Regions from separate parts of the Streptomyces sp. NBC_00239 genome, predicted to be linked through region 3. Evidence: riboswitches for the same ligand, from Rfam matches in the RefSeq annotation. Region 3 holds a riboswitch; each other region holds the start of a gene.
What was found. A riboswitch is a leader RNA that binds a small molecule or an ion and turns the genes downstream of it on or off. The one in region 3 is predicted to bind cobalamin.
Positions count from the first base shown of each region.

Region 1: linked by a shared signal. The riboswitch ahead of OG764_RS13040 (ribonucleoside-diphosphate reductase subunit alpha) and the one ahead of OG764_RS12075 (energy-coupling factor ABC transporter permease) in region 3 are both predicted to bind cobalamin.
Region 2: linked by a shared signal. The riboswitch ahead of OG764_RS26870 (cobalamin biosynthesis protein) and the one ahead of OG764_RS12075 (energy-coupling factor ABC transporter permease) in region 3 are both predicted to bind cobalamin.
Region 4: linked by a shared signal. The riboswitch ahead of OG764_RS17770 (ABC transporter substrate-binding protein) and the one ahead of OG764_RS12075 (energy-coupling factor ABC transporter permease) in region 3 are both predicted to bind cobalamin.

Region 1 is NZ_CP108095.1:3,011,856-3,017,321, forward strand. It holds gene OG764_RS13025 (carbon starvation CstA family protein) at 1-856, shown strand, start outside; gene OG764_RS13030 (YbdD/YjiX family protein) at 853-1,047, shown strand; partial or broken gene OG764_RS13035 (Uma2 family endonuclease) at 1,105-1,688, opposite strand; cobalamin riboswitch at 1,929-2,051, shown strand; gene OG764_RS13040 (ribonucleoside-diphosphate reductase subunit alpha) at 2,219-4,609, shown strand; gene OG764_RS13045 (ribonucleotide-diphosphate reductase subunit beta) at 4,609-5,466, shown strand, end outside.
Region 2 is NZ_CP108095.1:6,116,125-6,121,590, reverse strand. It holds gene OG764_RS26885 (alpha/beta hydrolase) at 1-257, opposite strand, end outside; gene OG764_RS26880 (inorganic phosphate transporter) at 553-1,812, shown strand; gene OG764_RS26875 (hypothetical protein) at 1,844-2,065, shown strand; cobalamin riboswitch at 2,317-2,441, shown strand; gene OG764_RS26870 (cobalamin biosynthesis protein) at 2,499-3,470, shown strand; gene OG764_RS26865 (cobyric acid synthase) at 3,467-5,017, shown strand; gene OG764_RS26860 (putative cobaltochelatase) at 5,205-5,466, shown strand, end outside.
Region 3 is NZ_CP108095.1:2,780,533-2,785,998, forward strand. It holds gene OG764_RS12065 (L-serine ammonia-lyase) at 127-1,509, shown strand; gene OG764_RS12070 (AMIN-like domain-containing (lipo)protein) at 1,697-2,248, shown strand; cobalamin riboswitch at 2,374-2,596, shown strand; gene OG764_RS12075 (energy-coupling factor ABC transporter permease) at 2,627-3,328, shown strand; gene OG764_RS12080 (energy-coupling factor ABC transporter substrate-binding protein) at 3,325-3,699, shown strand; gene cbiQ (cobalt ECF transporter T component CbiQ) at 3,703-4,452, shown strand; gene OG764_RS12090 (energy-coupling factor ABC transporter ATP-binding protein) at 4,449-5,282, shown strand; gene OG764_RS12095 (PadR family transcriptional regulator) at 5,395-5,466, shown strand, end outside.
Region 4 is NZ_CP108095.1:4,040,358-4,045,823, forward strand. It holds gene OG764_RS17765 (cupin domain-containing protein) at 575-1,051, opposite strand; cobalamin riboswitch at 1,253-1,461, shown strand; gene OG764_RS17770 (ABC transporter substrate-binding protein) at 1,692-2,930, shown strand; gene OG764_RS17775 (FecCD family ABC transporter permease) at 2,927-4,039, shown strand; gene OG764_RS17780 (ABC transporter ATP-binding protein) at 4,036-5,106, shown strand; gene OG764_RS17785 ((2Fe-2S)-binding protein) at 5,100-5,466, shown strand, end outside.

The sequences.
Region 1 (5,466 bases), 230 kb from region 3:
GTTCGCACTCGGAATGTCCCAGATCTTCTCATCGATCTTCGGCGGCGCCTCCATGAAGGCGTTCTGGTACCACTTCGCGATCATGTTCGAGGCGCTGTTCATCCTCACCACGCTCGACGCGGGCACCCGCGTCGGCCGCTTCATGCTCCAGGACACCCTGGGCAACGTGGCCAAGCCCTTCAAGCAGATCAGCTGGAAGCCGGGCGTGTGGATCACCAGCGCGCTGGTCGTCGGCGCCTGGGGCTACTTCCTGTGGGTGGGCGTGAAGGACCCGCTGGGCGGCATCAACCAGCTCTTCCCGCTGTTCGGGATCGCGAACCAGCTGCTCGCCGCGGTGGCCCTGGCGGTCTGCACGACGCTGCTCGTCAAGTCCGGCCGCCTCAAGTGGGCCTGGGTGACGGCGGTCCCGCTGGCCTGGGACGCGACCGTCACCCTCACCGCCAGTTGGCAGAAGGTCTTCTCGGAGGACCCGCGGGTGGGCTTCTTCGCCCAGCGCGACAAGTTCCAGGCCGGCATCGACGCCGACAAGGTGCTGCCGCCCGCCAAGACCATGGGCGAGATGCACACGGTCGTCACCAACGCCACCGTGGACGGGGTGCTGTCGGCCCTGTTCGCGCTGCTCATCGTCGTCGTCCTGGTGGACGCGGCCCGGGTCTGCGTCAGGGCCGTCCGCCGCCCCGCGACGGTCACCCTCCACGAGACGCCGTACGTGCGCTCCGCGATCGTCGCCCCGGCCGGGCTCTTCCCCACCAAGGAGGAGAAGGCCGAACTGGCCCAGGCCGCCCTGGTCGGCGGCGTGCCGGACGGCGACGGCAGGGGCGACGGCGGCCGGTCCCGGGAATCCGTCTCGTCATGACCGCCCGCGAGGTGCTCGCCCGGATCCGCTTCCACGTCCGCGAGTTCACCGGCGAGGCGGCGTACGACCGGTACGTCGCCCACGCCCGCGGCCACGACCCGGACGCCGAGGTCATGACCCGCCGCGCCTTCGAGCGGGCCCGCACGGACGCCCGCGAGGCGGACCCGCGGGAGGGCTTCCGCTGCTGCTGAGGTACGTACGTACGCAGGGCCCCGCCGGACCTGGTCCGGTGGGGCCCTCTTGCGTGCTCAGCGCACCCAGTCCTTGAGAGGCTCGGTGTGGAGGGTGATGCCGACCGGGTCTGGCAGCTCGACGTCCTTCCCGAAGGGGACAATGTGGACGTCCTCGTAGCGCCCCCCGTCCGGCTCACTGAAGACGGTCACCTCGCGGACCTCCCGGTCGACAAGCAGATAGACAGGGATTCCGGCCCGCGCATAGGCGAGGGGCTTCTCCCTCCGATCACGCCCGTCAGTGTCGGAGTCGTACGACGTGACCTCGACCACCATCAGGACCGGAGCAGGGTCGGCCCATTCCCCCTGACCGACGAAGGAGTCATCCGGCGCGAGGCACCCGCCCGGTCGCGCACGACCCGACCGGTAATCGCCGACCGCCAGTCCCCGTTCGGCGTGGAGCCACAGCTCGGGCCGGTGCTGCATACAGATACGGGCGAGCCACAGAACGATTCGGTCGTGATCCCGTCCTGCATTGCCTTGACCCCCAGCTTCCCGCCGATCAACTCCAGTCTCAGCCCCTCGATCTCTCGAGCGGCTATACGGGCGAGAATCTCGAACTCTTCAGTCAGGATCTGGGGACGTTCAACCATGACGGTCATGCCTCGCTCGCCTTCCGCGACGGTGCTGCTTCGACGATAGCGCCGCCCGCCGACACCCGTCCCCCGCGCGCGGGTGCGCACGCCCGACCTGCGGCGGACCGGCCTTCGCGCGCGCCCGGAAGGGTGAACTGAGGCCCGCCAAAGGCCCCGGACACCCACCCGCCGTCTCGATCCGTAGCCGCGCGGATACACGGCCGACACAACATCTAGGGGGTCGCACGCGAGGCTGCCCCCACATGTATGCTCATCCTCGCTGTCGTCGTAGGGGAATCCGGTGCGAATCCGGAACTGTCCCGCAACGGTATGAGATGCACTGATCTGTGCAATGCGAGTCCGAAGACCTGCCGACAGCGCACCCGGGTCGACCGAACCGGGTCCAGACACGTCCGGGTCTCGCGGGTTGGGCCGGCGGACGCCATGCGGGGACGCACTGCCCGCCCTGCCACGGGCGGTTGCTCTCGTCATCTCCGCATGCGCGCTCGCGCCCCGCTTCCGCAGCGACACGGGCCGAGCGAGGGAGAGCCCCCACCGTGACCATCGCGCCCGCCGCACCGCGCGCCGAGTCCGACCAGCCCGAGGCCGAAGGCCCCGGCGCCGCGCTGCTGCGCACCCTCACCGACCTCACCGCCGACCTCCCGGACACCGACCCCGGCCGGGTCGCCGCCGCCGCCCTGCGCGGCCGCAGCGCCGCCGCGGACGAGGCCGAGCTGCGCGGCCTGGCGACCGAGGCGGCGGCGGGGCTCATCTCCGAGGACCCGGCGTACTCCCGGCTCGCCGCCCGTCTGCTCACCCTCGCCATCGCGGACGAGGCCGCCGGCCAGGGCGCGACCTCCTTCTCGGCCTCCGTCGAGGTGGGCCACCGCGAGGGCCTCATCGCGGACCGCACCGCGGAGTTCGTCCGCACCCACGCCACCCGGCTGGACGCGCTGGTCGAACTCTCCCTCTCCGACGGCGCCGACGACCGCTTCGGCTTCTTCGGCCTGCGCACCCTGCACAGCCGCTACCTGCTGCGCCACCCGATCACCCGCCAGGTCGTCGAGACCCCGCAGCACTTCATGCTCCGCGTGGCGTGCGGCCTCGCGGAGGACGACAGCCTGCGCGCGGTGGAGGAAGTGGCCTCGCTGTACCGGCTGATGAGCCGCCTGGACTACCTGCCGTCCTCCCCCACCCTGTTCAACTCGGGCACCCGGCACCCGCAGATGTCCTCCTGCTACCTGCTGGACTCCCCGCTCGACGAGCTCGACTCGATCTACGACCGCTACCACCAGGTCGCGCGCCTGTCGAAGCACGCCGGCGGCATCGGCCTGTCGTACTCCCGCATCCGCGCCCGCGGCTCGCTGATCCGCGGCACCAACGGTCACTCCAACGGCATCGTCCCGTTCCTGAAGACCCTCGACGCCTCCGTCGCGGCGGTCAACCAGGGCGGCCGGCGCAAGGGCGCGGCCGCGGTCTACCTGGAGACCTGGCACGCGGACATCGAGGAGTTCCTGGAGCTGCGCGACAACACCGGTGAGGACGCCCGGCGCACGCACAACCTGAACCTCGCGCACTGGATCCCGGACGAGTTCATGCGCCGCGTGAACTCCGACGGCCAGTGGTCGCTGTTCTCCCCGGCCGACGTGCCGGAGCTGGTCGACCTGTACGGCGACGAGTTCGACGAGGCCTACCGCAAGGCCGAGGCCTCGGGCCTGGCGAAGAAGAGCATGCCGGCGCGCGACCTGTACGGCCGCATGATGCGCACCCTCGCGCAGACCGGCCAGGGCTGGATGACGTTCAAGGACGCCTCCAACCGGACCGCGAACCAGACCGCCCTGCCCGGCAGCGTGGTCCACTCCTCGAACCTCTGCACCGAGATCATCGAGGTGACCAACGACGGCGAGACCGCGGTCTGCAACCTGGGCTCGGTCAACCTGGGCGCGTTCGTGCTCGCCGAGACCGGCGAGATGGACTGGGAGCGGCTGGACGAGACCGTCCGCACCGCCGTGACCTTCCTCGACCGGGTCGTGGACATCAACTTCTACCCGACCGAGCAGGCCGGCCGCTCGAACGCCCGCTGGCGTCCGGTGGGCCTGGGCGCGATGGGACTCCAGGACGTCTTCTTCAAGCTGCGCCTGCCCTTCGACTCGGCCGAGGCCAAGGCCCTGTCGACGAAGATCTCCGAGCGGATCATGCTGGCCGCGTACGAGGCGTCCACCGACCTCGCCGAGCGCAATGGACCGCTCCCGGCGTGGGCCGAGACCCGTACCGCGCAGGGCGTGCTGCACCCGGACCACTACGAGGTCGAGCGCCACTGGCCGGAGCGCTGGGACGCACTGCGCGCCCGGATGGCGACGACCGGCCTGCGCAACTCGCTGCTGCTGGCCATCGCGCCGACCGCCACGATCGCCTCGATCGCGGGCGTGTACGAGTGCATCGAGCCGCAGGTCTCCAACCTCTTCAAGCGCGAGACGCTCAGCGGCGAGTTCCTCCAGGTCAACGGCTACCTGGTCGAGGAGCTCAAGGCGCTCGGCGTGTGGGACGCGCAGACCCGCGAGGCGCTGCGCGAGTCCAGCGGCTCGGTGCAGGGCTTCGGCTGGATCCCCGCGGAGGTCCGCGAGCTGTACCGCACCGCGTGGGAGATCCCGCAGCGCGGCCTGATCGACATGGCGGCGGCCCGTACGCCGTTCCTCGACCAGAGCCAGTCGCTGAACCTGTTCCTGGAGACGCCCACCATCGGCAAGCTCAGCTCGATGTACGCGTACGCCTGGAAGCAGGGTCTGAAGACCACCTACTACCTGCGCTCGCGTCCGGCGACGAAGATCGCCCGCGCCGCGTCCGGGTCCGCCGTCCCGGCGGCCGTGACCGAACTCCCGCAGGCCGTCGACGCCGATGCGCTGGCCTGCTCCCTTGAGAACCCCGAGTCCTGCGAGGCCTGCCAGTAATGAGCACCACCCAGTCCGACAAGAACCTCCTGGACCCGGGCTTCGAGCTCACCCTCCGCCCGATGCGCTACCCGGACTTCTACGAGCGCTACCGGGACGCGATCAAGAACACGTGGACGGTGGAGGAGGTCGACCTCCACTCCGACGTCGCCGACCTCGCCAAGCTCACGCCGGCCGAGCAGCACATGATCGGCCGCCTGGTCGCGTTCTTCGCGACGGGCGACTCGATCGTCTCGAACAACCTGGTGCTGACGCTCTACAAGCACATCAACTCCCCGGAGGCGCGGCTGTACCTGAGCCGCCAGCTCTTCGAGGAGGCCGTGCACGTCCAGTTCTACCTGACGCTGCTCGACACCTACCTGCCCGACCCGGACGACCGCGCGGCCGCCTTCGACGCCGTCGAGGAGATCCCCTCGATCCGCGAGAAGGCGCAGTTCTGCTTCAAGTGGATGGACTCGGTCGAGAAGATCGACCGGCTGGAGACGCAGGCCGACCGCCGTCGCTTCCTGCTGAACCTGATCTGCTTCGCGGCGTGCATCGAGGGCCTGTTCTTCTACGGCGCCTTCGCGTACGTGTACTGGTTCCGCAGCCGCGGCCTGCTGCACGGTCTGGCCACCGGCACCAACTGGGTGTTCCGCGACGAGACCATGCACATGAACTTCGCGTTCGAGGTCGTGGACACGGTCCGCAAGGAGGAGCCGGAGCTCTTCGACGACGCGCTCCAGCAGCAGGTCACGGACATGCTGAAGGAGGCCGTCGAGGCGGAGCTCCAGTTCGGCCGCGACCTGTGCGGTGACGGCCTGCCCGGCATGAACACCGAGTCGATGCGCGAGTACCTGGAGTGCGTCGCGGACCAG
Region 2 (5,466 bases), 3.3 Mb from region 3:
AGCACCGGCCCCACCACGGCGTGCACACCGGGCGCGTCGAGTCCGTAGACGCCGGGCAGCAGGGCGGGCAGGGCGCGGGTCAGCTCGACCCGTCCGGCGTCGGCGGAGTGGACGCTGAGCCGGGGGCTGCCGGGCAGGGGCTGTCCGGGGGCGGGCCGCAGGGCCGCGTCGCCGGCGTACCGGCCGGCGGCGACCGCGGCCGCGCCGGCGCCGATGAGGGTGGTGACGGCCGCGGCCGTCACTGTTGCGGTGCGCACCGCTCCAGTGTCGGGCGAGTGCGGCGGACCGGCCAGTTCGCAGGGTGATCTGGATCTCTTCGGGGTCCGGGCGCGGCCCGCCGTAACCGGCGGAAACCCTTCCGGTCTGCTTCCGTTTACGTGGCTCTGACGTGCGTAAATCGCAGCAGGCAGGAAAAATTCGGAGCAAATCGCCACGGTGGGGACCAGTCGGCCGTCGAGCCGGTACACCACTCCGACCGTGTCAGTTCATCTTCCGTTCACCCAGGTTGCCTACGGTCGCCGAGCCACTGACCTCAAACAGAAGCCTGGGTAAATGGAGCACATAACGCTTCTCCTCGGGATCGTGATCGTCACCGCTCTCGTGTTCGACTTCACGAACGGTTTTCACGACACTGCCAACGCGATGGCCACCACCATCTCGACTGGCGCTCTCAAGCCCAAGACGGCGGTGGCCATGTCCGCCGTGCTCAACCTCGTCGGCGCATTCCTGTCCGTGGAGGTCGCCAAGACGATCTCCAAGGGCCTGGTCAACGAAGAGGGCATCCAGCCTGAAGTGATCTTCGCGGCACTGGTCGGCGCGATCCTCTGGAATCTCGTCACCTGGCTGGTCGGCCTGCCGTCCAGCTCGTCGCACGCCCTGATGGGCGGCCTGATCGGTGCCGCGGTCGCTTCCGCCGGCATCGGAGCCGTCAACGGCGACGTCGTCGTCACCAAGGTGCTGATCCCCGCGATCGCCGCGCCGATCGTGGCCGGTGTGGCCGCGATGCTGGCCACCAAGGTCACGTACAAGGTCGGCGGCAAGGTGGGCGACAAGACGTCCGCCAAGGGCTACCGGGCCGGGCAGATCGCCTCGGCCGGTCTCGTCTCCCTCGCGCACGGCACCAACGACGCGCAGAAGACGATGGGCATCATCACCCTGGCACTCGTCGCCGGCGGCGCCATCGCGCCCGACGCGAACCCGCCGGTCTGGGTCATCGTCTCCGCCGGCATGGCGATCGCGCTCGGCACCTACCTCGGCGGCTGGCGCATCATCCGCACCATGGGCAAGGGCCTGACCGACCTGCAGCCGCAGCAGGGCTTCGCCGCCCAGACCTCGGCCGCGAGCGTCATCCTGGCCTCCTCGCACCTGGGCTTCTCGCTCTCCACCACCCACTCGTGCTCCGGCGCGGTGATGGGTGCCGGCCTCGGCCGCAAGGGCGGCGTGGTCCGCTGGTCCACCGCCACCCGCATGTTCGTCGCGTGGGGCCTGACCCTGCCGGCCGCCGCGCTGGTCTCCGCCGGCGCCGAGCTGGTCATGCGCACGGGCGACATCGGCATCGCCGCCGTCACCGCCTTCCTCGTGGCCTCCTGCTTCGCCATCTGGCGGATCTCGCGCCGCCAGGTCGTCGACCACCACAACGTGAACGAGGTCGACGAGGCCGCGGAGCAGCCCGGCGTCGTGACCACCGCCATCGCGGCCGTCACCCCGCCCCCGGCCGGCACCACCGCCGCCGTCACCGACGAGGACCTGAAGGCCACCATCCCGGCCCCGGCCCACGGCGAGACCCCGGCCGCTCCGGCCGCCGCGGTCTGACGCGGCCGGACCAGAACAGAGGATCAGCAGTATGAAGATCGACTGGGCAGCTCTCGGCTCCGTCTTCGGGGTCAGCCTCACCGCCACCGTGGTGCTCGTCACCCTCTTCACCCTCGGTCTCGTCGGCCTCTCCAAGCACGAGGCCGCCACCGAGCAGGGCGGCACCGCCGCCCTGGCCCGTACCGGCGCCTACGCCGCCTTCGCGCTGTGCGCGGCGGCCGTCGCCTACGGGATCTACCTGATCGTCATCTGACGACCGTCGCGAAGCTCCCCCGGAGGACGCCTCAGGGGGAGCTTTCGCGTACCCGCGCGGGCCCGTCGGCGCTCGGCCCGGGGCCGTCCGGCGCTCGCCCGAGGGTCCGCTGCGGGCCCGCTGCGGGCCTGCTGTGGGCCTGCTGTGGGCCTGCTGTGGGCCTGCGCACACTGTCCCGCCGCAGGTCAACGGCGAGTTGACGGGCCATCTCGCAGCGTGGTGGACTGCCCGAGCCAATACGGCGGCAGGAGAGGAAGTCCGGTGTGAATCCGGCGCGGTCCCGCCACTGTCACCGGGGAGCGCTCCCCCACCGTGCGTCACGGCCCCCCGCGGGCTGGAAGGCCGGGGGAAGCGTCGATCCGGGAGCCAGGAGACTCTCACCGCCGGTCACGTCGAACCAGGGCGCGGACCCTGAGTGAGGACATACCTGCCCATGCGTGCCGATCGCGTTTTCGCGTACGGCGCGGCGGCCGGGCTGATCGGCGACCGGATCCTGGGCGATCCGCGCCGTGGGCACCCCGTCGCCGCCTTCGGCCGTGCCGCCGCCGCCGTGGAACACGTCCTGTGGAAGGACGACCCCCGCCGGCAGCGCGGCCGCGGAGCCCTGCACACCCTGCTCTGCGCCGGGGGCGCGGCCGCCCTGGGCGCGCTCGGCTCCCGGGCCGTGCGGACCGCCCCCGCCCCCCTACGGATCGCCCTGACCGCCGCCGCCACCTGGACCGTCGTCGGCGGCACCTCGCTGGGCCGGGAGGCCCGTGCCATCGGCGGGGCGCTCGCCGCCGGCGACGCCGACGTGGCCCGGGAGCGGCTCCCCCACCTGTGCGGGCGCGACCCGCACTCCCTCGACGAGCAGCAGATCGCCCGGGCCGTGGTGGAGTCCGTCGCCGAGAACACCTCGGACGCCGTGGTCGGCGCGCTCGTGTGGGGCGCCGTCGCGGGCGTCCCCGGGCTGCTCGCCTTCCGCGCCGTGAACACGCTGGACGCGATGGTCGGGCACAAGTCCCCCCGTTACCTGCGCTACGGCTGGGCCTCGGCGCGCCTGGACGACGTGGCCGGCTGGCCGGGCGCCCGGCTCACCGCGGCCGCGGCCGTCCTCGCGGGTCCGGACCGTCGGGGGGCGGTCCGGGCCTGGCGTGCCGATGCCGCCAAACACCCCAGCCCCAACGCCGGCCCGGTGGAGTCGTCGTTCGCCGGCGCGCTGGGCGTGCGGATGGGCGGCACCCTCGCGTACGCGGGCCGCGTCGAGCACCGCCCGGTCCTGAACGGGGCGGCGGGGCGGCCGGTCCGGGCCGCCGACATCGAACGGGCGGTACGGCTCTCCCGCCGGGTGACCTGGCTGGCGCTGGGCGCCTGCGTGGCGGGCCGCTCGCTCGTCTCCTCGTACGTACGGAAGGGACGCCGATGAGCGGGGCACTGGGGGGCGGACTGCTGGTGGCCGGCACCACCTCGGACGCGGGCAAGAGCGTGGTCACCGCGGGCATCTGCCGCTGGCTGGCCCGCCAGGGGGTGAAGGTGGCCCCGTTCAAGGCGCAGAACATGTCCCTGAACTCCTTCGTGACGCGCGAGGGCGCCGAGATCGGCCGGGCCCAGGCCATGCAGGCCCAGGCGGCCCGGGTGGAGCCGACCGCGCTGATGAACCCGGTGCTGCTCAAGCCCGGCAGCGACCGCAGCAGCCAGGTGGTGCTGCTGGGCAAGCCGGTGGGCGAGATGAGCGCGCGGGGGTTCTTCGGCGGTCCCGCGGGGACGGCCGGACCGGCCACGCCCGGCGGCCGGGAGCAGCTGCTGGGCGTGGTCACGGACTGCCTGGCGCAGTTGCGGGGCACGTATGACGCCGTGATCTGCGAAGGCGCCGGCAGTCCGGCCGAGATCAACCTGCGGCGCACCGACATCGTCAACATGGGGATCGCGCGGGCCGCCCGCTTCCCCGTCGTCGTGGTCGGCGACATCGACCGCGGCGGGGTCTTCGCCTCCTTCTTCGGAACCACCGCGCTGCTGGGCGCCGCCGACCAGGAACTGGTCGCGGGCTACCTCGTCAACAAGTTCCGCGGCGACGTCTCGCTGCTGGAGCCGGGCCTGGAGATGCTGCGCGGCCTCACCGGCCGCGCCACCTTCGGGGTGCTGCCGTTCCAGCACGGGCTGGGCATCGACGAGGAGGACGGGCTGCGGGTCTCGCTGCGCGGCGCCGTCCGCGAGTCGGTGGTGGCGCCGCCGGTCGGCGAGGACGTCCTGCGGATCGCGGTCTGCGCCGTCCCGCTGATGTCGAACTTCACGGACGTGGACGCGCTGGCCGCGGAACCCGGCGTGGTGGTGCGGTTCGTGGACCGGGCCGAGGAACTGGCCGACGCCGACCTGGTGGTCGTGCCCGGCACCCGCGGCACGGTGAAGGCCCTGGAGTGGCTGCGCGAGCGCGGTCTCGCCGCGGCGCTGGCCCGGCGGGCCGCCGAGGGGCGCCCGGTGCTGGGGATCTGCGGCGGCTTCCAGGCGCTGGGCGAACTGATCGAGGACGACGTGGAGTCGCGGGCGGGCACCGTCGAGGGCCTCGGACTGCTTCCGGTCCGGGTCCGCTTCGCCGCGGAGAAGACCCTCGCACGCCCGGTGGGCAGTGCCCTCGGCGAGCGCGTCGAGGGCTACGAGATCCACCACGGGGTGGCCGAGGTGCTCGGCGGAACTCCCTTCCTGGACGGCTGCCGGGTGGGCGAGGTGTGGGGCACCCACTGGCACGGATCGCTGGAGAGCGACGGCTTCCGCCGGGCGTTCCTGCGGGAGGTCGCGCGGGCCGCCGGGCGGCGGTTCACCCCGGCCCCGGACACCTCCTTCGGAACCCTGCGCGAGGAGCAGCTGGACCTGCTGGGCGACCTGATCGAGGAGCACGCCGACACGGACGCGCTGCTGCGGCTGATCGAGACGGGGGCCCCGGCGGGGCTGCCGTTCGTGCCGCCGGGTGCGCCGTGAGGGGCGCGGCCCTGCGGGGCGGTTCCCCTACCCGCCCCTTCCCGAAACCGGGCTCTGCCCGGACCCGCGCCTCGATCGCCGGCGAGGCTGACGGCGTGCACCACATCCAGCCCCGCCGGCGATTGAGGCGCGGGGGCCGGGGCGGAGCCCCGGCAACGGTCCGCACCATCGAAGGAGTGAGCAACGCATGAGCAGCACGCCCTACCCGTTCACCGCAGTGGTCGGCCAGTCCGACCTGCGGCTGGCGCTCCTGCTCAACGCCGTGAGCCCAGCGGTCGGTGGTGTGCTCGTGCGCGGCGAAAAAGGGACCGCCAAGTCCACCGCCGTCCGCGCGCTGTCGGCGCTGCTGCCGCAGGTGGACGTCGTGCCCGGATGCCGGTTCTCGTGCGCGCCCGGGACGCCCGACCCGGCCTGCCCCGACGGCCCGCACGAGCCCGGCCCGGGTCAGG
Region 3 (5,466 bases):
TCAGCGCACCAGGCGGACGAGACCGGATGTTCACCTGAGCAGGTTAGGCTCGTCTGTCGGACAAAATCCGTACACATCCGCATCTCCCGCCCCTCCCCACCCCACGAGCAGACAAGGAAGTCCGACGTGGCCATCTCCGTCTTCGACCTCTTCTCCATCGGCATCGGCCCGTCCTCCTCCCACACGGTGGGCCCGATGCGCGCGGCCCGGATGTTCGTGAACCGCCTGAAGAAGGACGGCGTCCTCGCCCAGACCGCCTCCGTGCGGGCCGAGCTCTTCGGCTCGCTCGGCGCGACCGGCCACGGCCACGGCACCCCCAAGGCCGTCCTGCTCGGACTGGAGGGGCACTCCCCCCGCACCGTCGACGTCGAGGGCGCCGACGACGAGGTCGAGCGCATCCGGCAGACCGGCCGGCTGCGGCTGCTGGGCGCGGAGATAGGGGACGTCCACGAGATCGCCTTCGACGAGCCCAGCCAGCTGATCCTGCACCGCCGCCGGTCGCTGCCGTACCACGCGAACGGCATGACCCTCTTCGCGTACGACGAGTCCGGCGCCCCGCTGCTGGAGAAGACGTACTACTCGGTCGGCGGCGGCTTCGTCGTCGACGAGGACGCGGTCGGCGAGGACCGGATCAAGCTCGACGACACCGTGCTGAAGTACCCCTTCCGCTCCGGTGACGAGATGCTCCGCCTGGCGAAGGAGACCGGCCTGTCGATCTCCTCGCTGATGCTGGAGAACGAGAAGGCCTGGCGCACCGAGGAGGAGATCCGCGAGGGCCTCCTGGAGATCTGGCGCGTCATGCAGGCGTGCGTGCAGCGCGGCATGTCCCGCGAGGGCATCCTGCCGGGCGGCCTGCGCGTCAAGCGCCGCGCCGCGTCCACCGCGCGCCAGCTGCGCACCGAGGGCGACCCGATGATGCACCGCAGCGAGTGGACGACCATCTACGCGATGGCCGTGAACGAGGAGAACGCGGCGGGCGGCCGGGTCGTGACGGCCCCGACCAACGGCGCGGCGGGCGTCCTGCCGGCCGTCCTGCACTACTACATGAACTTCGTGCCGGGCGCCGACGAGGACGGCGTGGTCCGCTTCCTCCTCGCCGCGGGCGCGATCGGCATGCTCTTCAAGGAGAACGCCTCGATCTCCGGCGCCGAGGTCGGCTGCCAGGGCGAGGTCGGCTCGGCCTGCTCGATGGCGGCGGGCGCGCTCGCCGAGGTGCTGGGCGGCACCCCCGAGCAGGTGGAGAACGCGGCCGAGATCGGCATGGAGCACAACCTGGGACTGACCTGCGACCCGGTCGGCGGCCTGGTCCAGATCCCGTGCATCGAGCGCAACGGCATGGCGGCGGTCAAGGCCGTCACCGCGGCCCGGATGGCGATGCGCGGCGACGGCAGCCACAAGGTCTCCCTCGACAAGGTCATCAAGACCATGAAGGAGACCGGCGCCGATATGAAGGTCAAGTACAAGGAGACCGCCCGCGGCGGCCTCGCGGTCAACGTCATCGAGTGCTGACCGCCTGACCCCGCGGAACGCGGGTTTCCGCGGGCCTTCCGCGCGAACGTGCCGGTGAGCGGCCCGGTCCCCCTCAGGGGGCCGGGCCGCTCCCGGTTTCCCCCGAATGGTGCAACCGAACCGGTCCGTGGGAATGTCTTCCTGGGTGACAGCATTGTCCCCGCCTCAGGAGAATTCGGGGGTCGTCATGACTCACCGTTCCATCCGCCGTCAGCGTCTCGTGGCCGTGGCCACGGGAGTGCTGCTCACCGCCGGCGCCGCGCTCGCCGCACCGGCCGCCGCCTCCGCCGCGCCCGCGGCGGCGCCGGCCACCACCGCGCCCCAGGCCACCGCGCGGACCCAGACCCCGCTCGTGGTGAACGCCCGCTTCGGCGGGCACTGCACCTACGACCGGCTCGTGATCGACGTGAAGGGCTACATACCCACCACCACGGTCACCCGGGTCAGCGAGCTGCGCTACGACGGCTCCGGCAACAAGGTGCCGCTGGCCGGCCGGTACTTCCTGGAGATCAGGATGAACCCGGCGCAGGCGCACAACGACGCCGGCCAGTCCGTCTACAAGGGCCCCAAGCTGATCAAGATCTACCTGCCCAAGCTCAAGGGGCTCGCCATGACCGGCGACTTCGAGGGGTACGTGACCTTCGGGACCGCCTTCAACACCCGTCCCGAGTACAAGACGTTCAAGCTGCACAACCCGGAGCGCTGGGTCATGGACGTCAAGCACGCCAACGTCTGCTGAGTGGTCCGGCCCGTCGGGGCGGGAGGGGGCGGGGCCGTACGCGGCGCCCGCCCCCTCCCGCGTTCCGGCAGGTCACGGCGGGAGCGCGGCCCCGGGGGCGAGTTGTACGGCGCGTACGGGGACGACTAGGGTCATCGGGCCTTGGTGTTCGGGAAACCGGTGGGAAACCGGTGCGGCCCTCGCCACTGTGAACGGGAAGTCCGGCTCCACTCTCCCCCAGACTCTGTCCGGGAGGTGCCCCGCACGGGAAGCCACTGGGCTGCGACGGGCGACCGCGCGGCCCGGGAAGGCGGAGTCAGGACATCAGTACCCGTGAGCCAGGAGACCGGCCGGGGCGCGTTGTCCATCCACGAGGTGCTGGAGAGGTCTCCCCCACTCATGCATATAGCCGAGGGGTTTCTGCCCCCGCTGCACGCGGCCGCCTGGGGCGTCGCGTCCGCTCCCTTTGTCGTCCACGGCGCCCGCGCCCTGACCCGCGAGGTCAGGGCGAACCCGGAGAGCACGCTGTTGCTCGGCGCCGCCGGGGCGTTCACGTTCGTCCTGTCCGCTCTGAAGATCCCGTCGGTGACGGGCAGTTGCTCCCACCCGACCGGCACCGGCCTGGGCGCCGTGCTGTTCCGGCCGCCCATCATGGCGGTGCTGGGCACGATCACCCTGCTCTTCCAGGCCCTGCTCCTCGCGCACGGCGGGCTGACCACCCTCGGCGCGAACGTCTTCTCGATGGCCGTCGCGGGCCCGTGGGCGGGGTACGCGGTGTACCGGCTGCTGCGCCGGTCCGGCGCCCCGCTGATGGTGTCCGTGTTCTTCGGCGCCTTCTTCGCCGACCTGGTCACCTACTGCGTCACCAGCGTGCAGCTGGCGCTGGCGTTCCCGGACCCGGGCACCGGATTCGCGGGCGCGCTCGCGAAGTTCGGCGGCATCTTCGCCGTGACGCAGATCCCGCTCGCGGTCAGCGAGGGCCTGCTGACGGTGCTGGTGATGCGGCTCCTGACGCAGTCCAGCAAGGGCGACCTGATCCGGCTCGGCGTGCTCGCCAAGCCGGCCGCCGCCGCGAACGAGCAGGAGGTGGCGGCCCGATGAGCCGTAACGCGAAGATCAACGCACTGCTGCTGCTCCTGGTCGCCGCGCTGGCGGTGCTGCCGCTGGCGCTCGGCCTCGGCGACGGCAAGGAGGAGCCGTTCACGGGCGCCGACGCGCAGGCCGAGGCGGCCATCACGGAGCTGAGCCCGGACTACGAGCCGTGGTTCGCGCCGCTGTACGAACCGCCGTCCGGCGAGATCGAGTCCGCGCTGTTCGCCCTGCAGGCCGCGCTCGGCGCGGGCGTGCTCGCGTACTACTTCGGGCTGCGGCGCGGCCGCCGGCAGGGCGAGGCGGCCCGGACGGCCGCCGAGGCGCAGGCCGCGACCGCCCCGGCCGCCGAGGCGGGCGCTCCCGCGGCCGCGGAGTCGTAGCCGGTGCTGCCCATCGACGCGGCGGCCCACGGCAGTCGATGGCGGGGCCGGCACCCGCTGGAGAAGGCCGTGCTGGGGCTGGGCCTGACCACGGCCGCGCTGTGCCTGCCGCCGTGGCCGGGCGGCCCGCTCGTCGCCGCCGCGACCCTGGCGGTCCTCCTGGGCCCGGCCGGGGTCGCGCCGCGCCAGCTGTGGCGGGCCTTCCGGATCCCGCTCGGCTTCTGCTTCACCGGCGCGTTGCCGCTGCTGGTGCAGGTGGGCGGCCCGGCCGGGCTGGTCTCGGCGGCGCCCGGCGGACCCCAGCACGCCGCCGAGCTGCTGCTGCGGACCTCGGCGGGATCGCTGGGCGTGCTGCTGTTCGCCTTCACCACCCCGGTCTCCGACGTGCTGCCGCGCCTGGTGCGGGCCGGGGTGCCCGCGCCGGTGGTGGACGTGGCGCTGGTGATGTACCGGATCGGCTTCCTGCTGCTGGACTCGCTGGCGCAGGTCCGCCGGGCGCAGGCGGCCCGGCTCGGGCACACCGGCCGGGCGGCGGTCTGGCGTTCGCTCGCCGGGCAGGGCGCGACCGTGTTCGTACGGGCCTTCGACCGCGCGGGCCGGCTCCAGTCGGGGCTGGCCGGGCGCGGCTACGACGGCACGCTGCGGGTGCTGGTGCCGCCGGCCGCGCTGTCCGCGCGGTTCCTGGCCGCGACGGGCGTCCTGCTCGGCTCGGTCGTCACGCTGACTCTCGTACTGAAAGGGCTCTGGCTGTGAAGCCGTTGGTGGAACTGGCCGACGCGGGATTCGCCTACGAGGACGGCCCGGCGGTGCTGTCCGCGGTGTCCTTCGGGATCCCGGCGGGCCGGGCGCTGGCCCTGCTCGGCCGCAACGGCAGCGGCAAGACCACGCTGCTGCGGATGCTCAGCGGCGGGCTGCGCCCCGGTTCGGGCCGGCTGCTGCTGGACGGCGAGCCGGTGACGTACGGCCGCAAGGGGCTGACCCGGCTGCGCACGGCCGTCCAACTGGTGGTGCAGGACCCGGACGACCAGCTGTTCGCCGCCTCGGTCGAGCAGGACGTGTCCTTCGGCCCGCTGAACCTAGGGCTGCCGGACGAGCAGGTGCGGGCCCGGGTGGACGAGGCGCTGGAGGCCCTGGACATCGCGGCCCTGCGGGACCGCCCCACGCACCTGCTCTCGTACGGGCAGCGCAAGCGGGCGGCCATCGCGGGCGCGGTGGCGATGCAGCCGCGGGTGCTGATCCTCGACGAGCCGACGGCCGGCCTGGACCCCGACGGGCAGGAGCGGCTGCTGGCCACCCTGGAGCGGCTGCGGGGCCTGGGCACGACGGTGGTGATGTCCACGCACGACGTGGAGCTGGCGGTGCGGTGGGCCGACGACGCGGCCGTGCTGGGCCCGGACGGGCTGCGGGTGGGGCCGGCGGCGGAGCTGCTGGCGGACGCGGAGCTGCTGGCGGCGGCCCGGCTGCGGCCGGCCTGGGCGCCGGCGGTCGCGGCCTTCCTGCGCGACCGGGGCCTGCTGGCCGCGGACGCCGCGGGTCCGCGCACCCCGGAGGCGCTGGCCGCCTGGCACACCGCCTCGGCGTAGGCGGGGGCGGCCCGGCCGCCGGGCGGGCGCTGCCGCCGCAGGGTGGGCCCGGCCGCCGGGCGGGGGCTCCCGCCGGCCGGGGCGGCCTGCGGGGCCGACCTACGATGGCGGCATGTCGCTGCCGCACGCCATCCTCACCGCCCTGCTGGAGAAGCCCTCGTCCGGGCTGGAGCTGACCCGGCGG
Region 4 (5,466 bases), 1.3 Mb from region 3:
CACCAGGAAGCCAACATTCCGGAACCTCCACCTGGGAACCCCCGGCCGTACTTCTTTCGGAGCACCGGTTGTGGAACGGGTCACGGCCTCACGCGGAAGGACTGTCACAGCCATCCGATGGAGAAACACCAGCGTGGTCGCCCTCCGAGCTAGGCTCAGGAAGAAGCCACTTGCGTGCGCGAAGTCGGCTCTGGGACAGGATGTCGAGACTTGGAGCTCTCCGCGGTTCGAAGGGCCAGAACGCTCCGCTCCACTACACCAACCGAGCCGTGCCCCATCCGTGCCCTTTGGAGCGGTGCACAGCGGTCAATACGAGTATGGGCAGGCCCTCGCGACAGCTGGCTCGGTAGGCCGTTTTCGCAGTTCAGGCGCCTTACCGCTGTCTTGCGCGCCATAGATTCCCAAGCTTATAGCGCGGGTTCGATTCCCGTCATCCGCTCCATGACAAAGCCCCAGGTCAACGACCTGGGGCTTGTTCGTTGTCCAGACCTTTCGGGGCCAGCGTGCCATGCGCGGCTCCGCCGGGCTGCTCGCGTCGGGGCCGGGAAGTAGTGTCGCGAGACGCCCTCGCCGGTCAGGCGTGCTCGTCCGGCGGCTGCTGGGCGCGCTGGACCGACCAGCTTGCCGGCTCGTCGTCCCCGGAGTCCTCATCGCGCTCCGCGTCGGCGGCTGTCCCATGAATCTTGCCCGACGCGTGGTGGACCGGCGCGTACACGGCGTAGAGCTGCAGGGGCTCGTCACCGATGTTGGTGACGTTGTGCCAAGTGCCGGCCGGTACAAAGATGGCCCAGCCGTCCTCGACCTCCCGGTCGAAGTCGAGTCGATCCTCCGTACGGCCCATCTGGACGCGGCCCCGGCCTGCGTCGAGTCGTAGGAATTGGTCGGTCTCCGGGTGCGCCTCCAAGCCGATGTCCTCACCCACCGGGATCGACATGAGGGTCAGCTGAAGGTACTTCCCCGTCCAGGCGACCGCGCGGTAGTGCGTGTTCTCGAGCGTCGCCTTCTCCAGGTCGAAGCTTTGAGGTTCCGGCCCGATGTCCTTGGTGGTCATCCGTCTCTCCCTGTCGACGAAGGCGTTACGCGGTGGCGGTCCTGCGCCGACCCGCGTCAACGTTCCCAGAGCCCCAGGCCTTTCTGACCACAAGCACACGAGCCGCTACCACACACGAGTGACGCCGGGACAGCGGATGGACGCCACATCCCGTTACCGCGGGGCGCCTCAAGGCGTGACCTCCTGTGGCTGGTCGCACAGCTGTGGGTCTGGCGTGGCCGTGGCCGATTCTGCGATGCTTCCGCCTGACAAGCGACGGCGGAACGAGGAAGCCGGTGAGATTCCGGCACGGTACCGCCACTGTGTAGGGGGAGTAACTCCGCCATGGCCACCGCCCCATCCGGGGGTGGGAAGGCCGGAGAAGCGTTGATCCCGAGTCAGGAGACTCACGCCGTCGCACCTCGAAGTACGGGGCGGATTTCCCCAGGAGAGGCGGTGGCACTCGTGTGCCTGCGTACCAATGACGGCGGCTCTGCGCTGCTCGTGGCCCTGTGGGGCCGGGCCTGCCCGGCCTGACGCACGGGCCCGTTCCCTCAGGTTCTGACGACCCCCTTCCTCGGCGGGTCCCTTCCCGTACGCCGCATCACGCGCGCCCCGGAGTGCCGGTGCGCGCTGTCCACGCATGCCACCAGGAGTCACCTTGTCCGTACGATCCGTTACGCCCGGCCGCCGTCAGGCCGCCGCGGCAGCCCTCCTCACGGTCGCCCTCACGCTCACCGCGTGCGGCAGCGACACCGGCCCGCCCGCCGACGCCAAGGCGCAGACCGCCGCCGGCGAGGGCTGCGTCAAGGACTTCGACCCGGCCAAGGACTACTTCCCGGTCAAGTCGACGGTGGAGCACGCCAAGAACTTCACGCTCCGGTACGAGAAGAGCTATCAGGTCCTCACGGTCAACGAGCCCTATCCCAAGGGCAAGCCGGAGTCGTACGTGCTGGTCAAGTGCGGTGCGCCGAAGCCGGAGCTGACGGGTGAGCTGGCGTCCGCGCAGCAGGTCACGGTTCCGGTCAAGAGCCTGTACTCCGCGTCCACCACCCACCTGCCGCTGCTCACCGAGACCGGCACCCTGGACGTCCTGACGGGTGTCGCGAGCGCCGCGAACATCTCCTCCGCCCAGGTGATCGAGCGGGTGAAGGCGGGCAAGGTCACCGAGTACGCCAAGGACCGCACCCTCAACGCCGAGACAGTGATCGGCGCCAAGCCGGACGTGCTGATGACCCAGGGCACCGACGACCCGCAGTACCCGAAGCTGCGTCAGGCCGGCATCGCCGTGGTCGCCAACGCCGAGTGGCTGGAGTCCAGTCCGCTCGGACGCGCCGAGTGGGTCAAGGCGATGGCCGCGCTCACCGGAGCGGAGAAGCGCGCCGGCGAGGTGTTCGACACCATCGAGGGCGACTACCGGAAGGTCGCCGAGAAGGGTGCGCAGGCGGTCGCGGCGGGCAAGCCCGTCGAGGTGCTGCCCGGCACGATGTACCAGGGCACCTGGTACATGCCAGCCGGTGGCAGCTACGCCGCCCAGCTGATCAAGGATGCGGGCGGCACGTACCCCTGGGCCGGTGAGGCGGGAACCGGCAACCTCCAGCTGAACTTCGAGGCCGTGTACGCCAAGGGCGGCGCGTCCCCGGTCTGGATAGCCGACCAGAAGTGGACGTCCACCGCAGACGCGGTCAAGGCCGACAACCGTTACGGGCAGCTGAAGGCCCTTTCCGGCGGTGCGGTCTGGACGAACACGAAGGCGCTGGGCCCCGGCGGCGGCAACGACTACTTCGAGCGCGGCGTGCTGCGCCCCGACCTGGTCCTCGCCGACCTCTTCGCGCTCATCCACCCGGACCAGGCGAAGGACCACGCCTTCACCTTCTACACGCAGGTGCCCAAGGCGTGACGACTCACATGGCAACCGCGCCGACCGCCTCGCCGGACGCCCCGGACACCCCGGTGACGGTACGGCCGGGGCGGCGGCGCCTCGCTGTCGTCCTCGCCCTCGCCGCCGGCACCGCCGCGCTGTTCGTTCTCACCATCGCGACCGGCTCCCACCGGGTGCCGGTCGCGGACGTGGTCCGGGTCCTGTTCGGCGGCACCGCCGAGGACCCGCGATGGACGGTGATCGTCGAGCAGGTCCGACTGCCGCGCGCGCTGACCGCCACCGCCGTCGGCGCCGCCCTCGCGGTGGCCGGCGTACAGATGCAGACCCTGTTCCGCAACGCGCTGGCCGACCCGTTCTCCCTCGGGGTGAGTTCGGGCGCCAGCATGGGCGTCGCCGCAGTGGTCGTCGGCACGGGCGGCGTCGCCGGAAGCTTCACCGGAAACCTGGCCGGCCTGGGGCGCCTGGGTGTCGTACTCGCCGCCTCGCTCGGCGCCGCCGCCGTACTGGCCCTCGTCCTGCTCCTCTCTCGGTGGGTGCAGTCGGCCGTCACCCTGCTCGTCATCGGCGTCATGATCGGCTCGGCGGCCACCGCGGTGGTCGGCGTGATGCTCGTCTACGCCCGGCCCGAGCGCGCTCAGCAGTTCGTCATGTGGGGCCTGGGCAGCTTCAGCGCCACGACCTGGCCCGACCTCCACGTCATGCTGCCCGTCATCGGCGCGGGTCTGCTGACCGCGCTGCTGACCGCCAAGCGTCTCAACGCCTTGCTGCTGGGCGAGGACTACGCCCGCACCATGGGGCTGAACGTCCGCCGCAGCCGCGATCTGGCGCTGCTCGGCACCTCGCTGCTGGCGGGCGCGGCGACCGCGTTCTGCGGACCCGTCGCCTTCCTGGGCCTGGCCGTGCCGCATCTGACCCGGGTGGCGCTGGGGACCTCGGACCACAGGGCGCTCATCCCGGCGTCGATGCTCGCGGGAGCGTTCCTCGCCCTGGCGTGCGCGCTGCTGAGCCAGCCACCCGGCACGGACTCCGTACTGCCGCTCAACGCCATCACCTCACTGTTCGGCGCCCCCGTCGTCATCGCGTTCCTGATCCGCAGCCGCCGCGGCGTACAAGGAGTGGCCTCGTGACCGACACCATGACCGAACCCGTCCAGGACACGGCCGGCGGACCGGACCACCCCGGCGGCCTGGCCACCCAGGGGCTCGCCGTCGGCTACCGCACCCGGTCACCGCGCCGACGGCGAGCCGGACGGGCCGTGCTGTCGGGGCTCGACCTGGAAGCGCGGGCCGGTGAACTGACCGTACTGCTCGGGCCCAACGGCGCGGGCAAGTCCACGCTGCTGCGGACCCTGTGCGGGCTCCTGCCGCCACTCGACGGCCGAATACACATCGGCGGGGCCGACCTGGCGCACCAGCCGCCGGCCGCTCTCGCCCGACGGCTGGCAGTCGTCCTGACCGACCGCGTCGACCCCGGGCTGCTGTCCGTACGCGAACTGGCCGGGCTCGGCCGCCACCCGCACACCGGGTTCACCGGCCGCCTCACGGCCGCGGACCACGCCGCCGTCGACTGGTCGCTGAAGGCGGTGGGCGCGGAACATCTGGCGGACCGGCCGGCCGCCGAACTCTCCGACGGCGAACGCCAGCGCGTCCTGACCGCCCGGGCACTGGCCCAGGAGCCCGAGGTCGTCCTCCTCGACGAGCCGACCGCCTTCCTCGACGTGCCCTCACGCGTGGCCCTCACCGTGCTGCTGCGCGACCTCGCCCGGGACAAGGGCCTCACTGTCGTGGTCAGCACCCACGACCTGGAGCTGGCGCTGCGCGTGGCCGACGCCGTCTGGCTCGTCGACCGCGGCTCCCGCGTCCACGCGGGAGCACCCGAGGACCTGATCCGCAGCGGGGCCGTCGCCGGCGCCTTCGACGCCGACCACCTCGCCTTCGATCCGGTCTCCGGCAGCTTCGGACTGCGCCGCACCGCGCGGGCCGACGTAGCCGTGGACGCGCCACCCGATGTGCTCCCGCTCCTCGAACGGGCCCTGGCCCGGGAAGGACTGGCCGTCGCGGACCCGGGCGACCCGGACGCGCTCACACGGGTGAGCTGCGACGGAGAGGACCGGCTCACCCTCACCGGACCGGACGGGCAGGTCGTCCGCACCCGCAGCTTCCACGAGCTGACACGGACGGTGCGGACATGGTGACCTCCGTCATCACCCCCGCCGTCCTGGCACGGGTCTCCGGCATCGGACCGTACTTCGCCGTGACCACCGGGGCCCGCCCCGTGGGCGGCGGTTTCCGGCCGCTGGCGGAGCTGTACGGCGACTCGGACGTACTGGCGGAGTGCCTACGCGTCGTCTCCGGCCGCTTGGGCACCGACCAGCCCCGGGTGGCCGCGTCCACCCTCCACCTGGGCACCGCCTCCCGGCTCTGGTCGATCGCCCTGGCCTGCGCCGCCCTCACCGGCCGCGTGCCCGACCTGGGCACCGACCGGCTGTGGTGGCGGCTGCCCGCTTCCGGCCCCCTCGACCTGTGGCTGCCCGACCCGCGGGAGGTGGACGAGG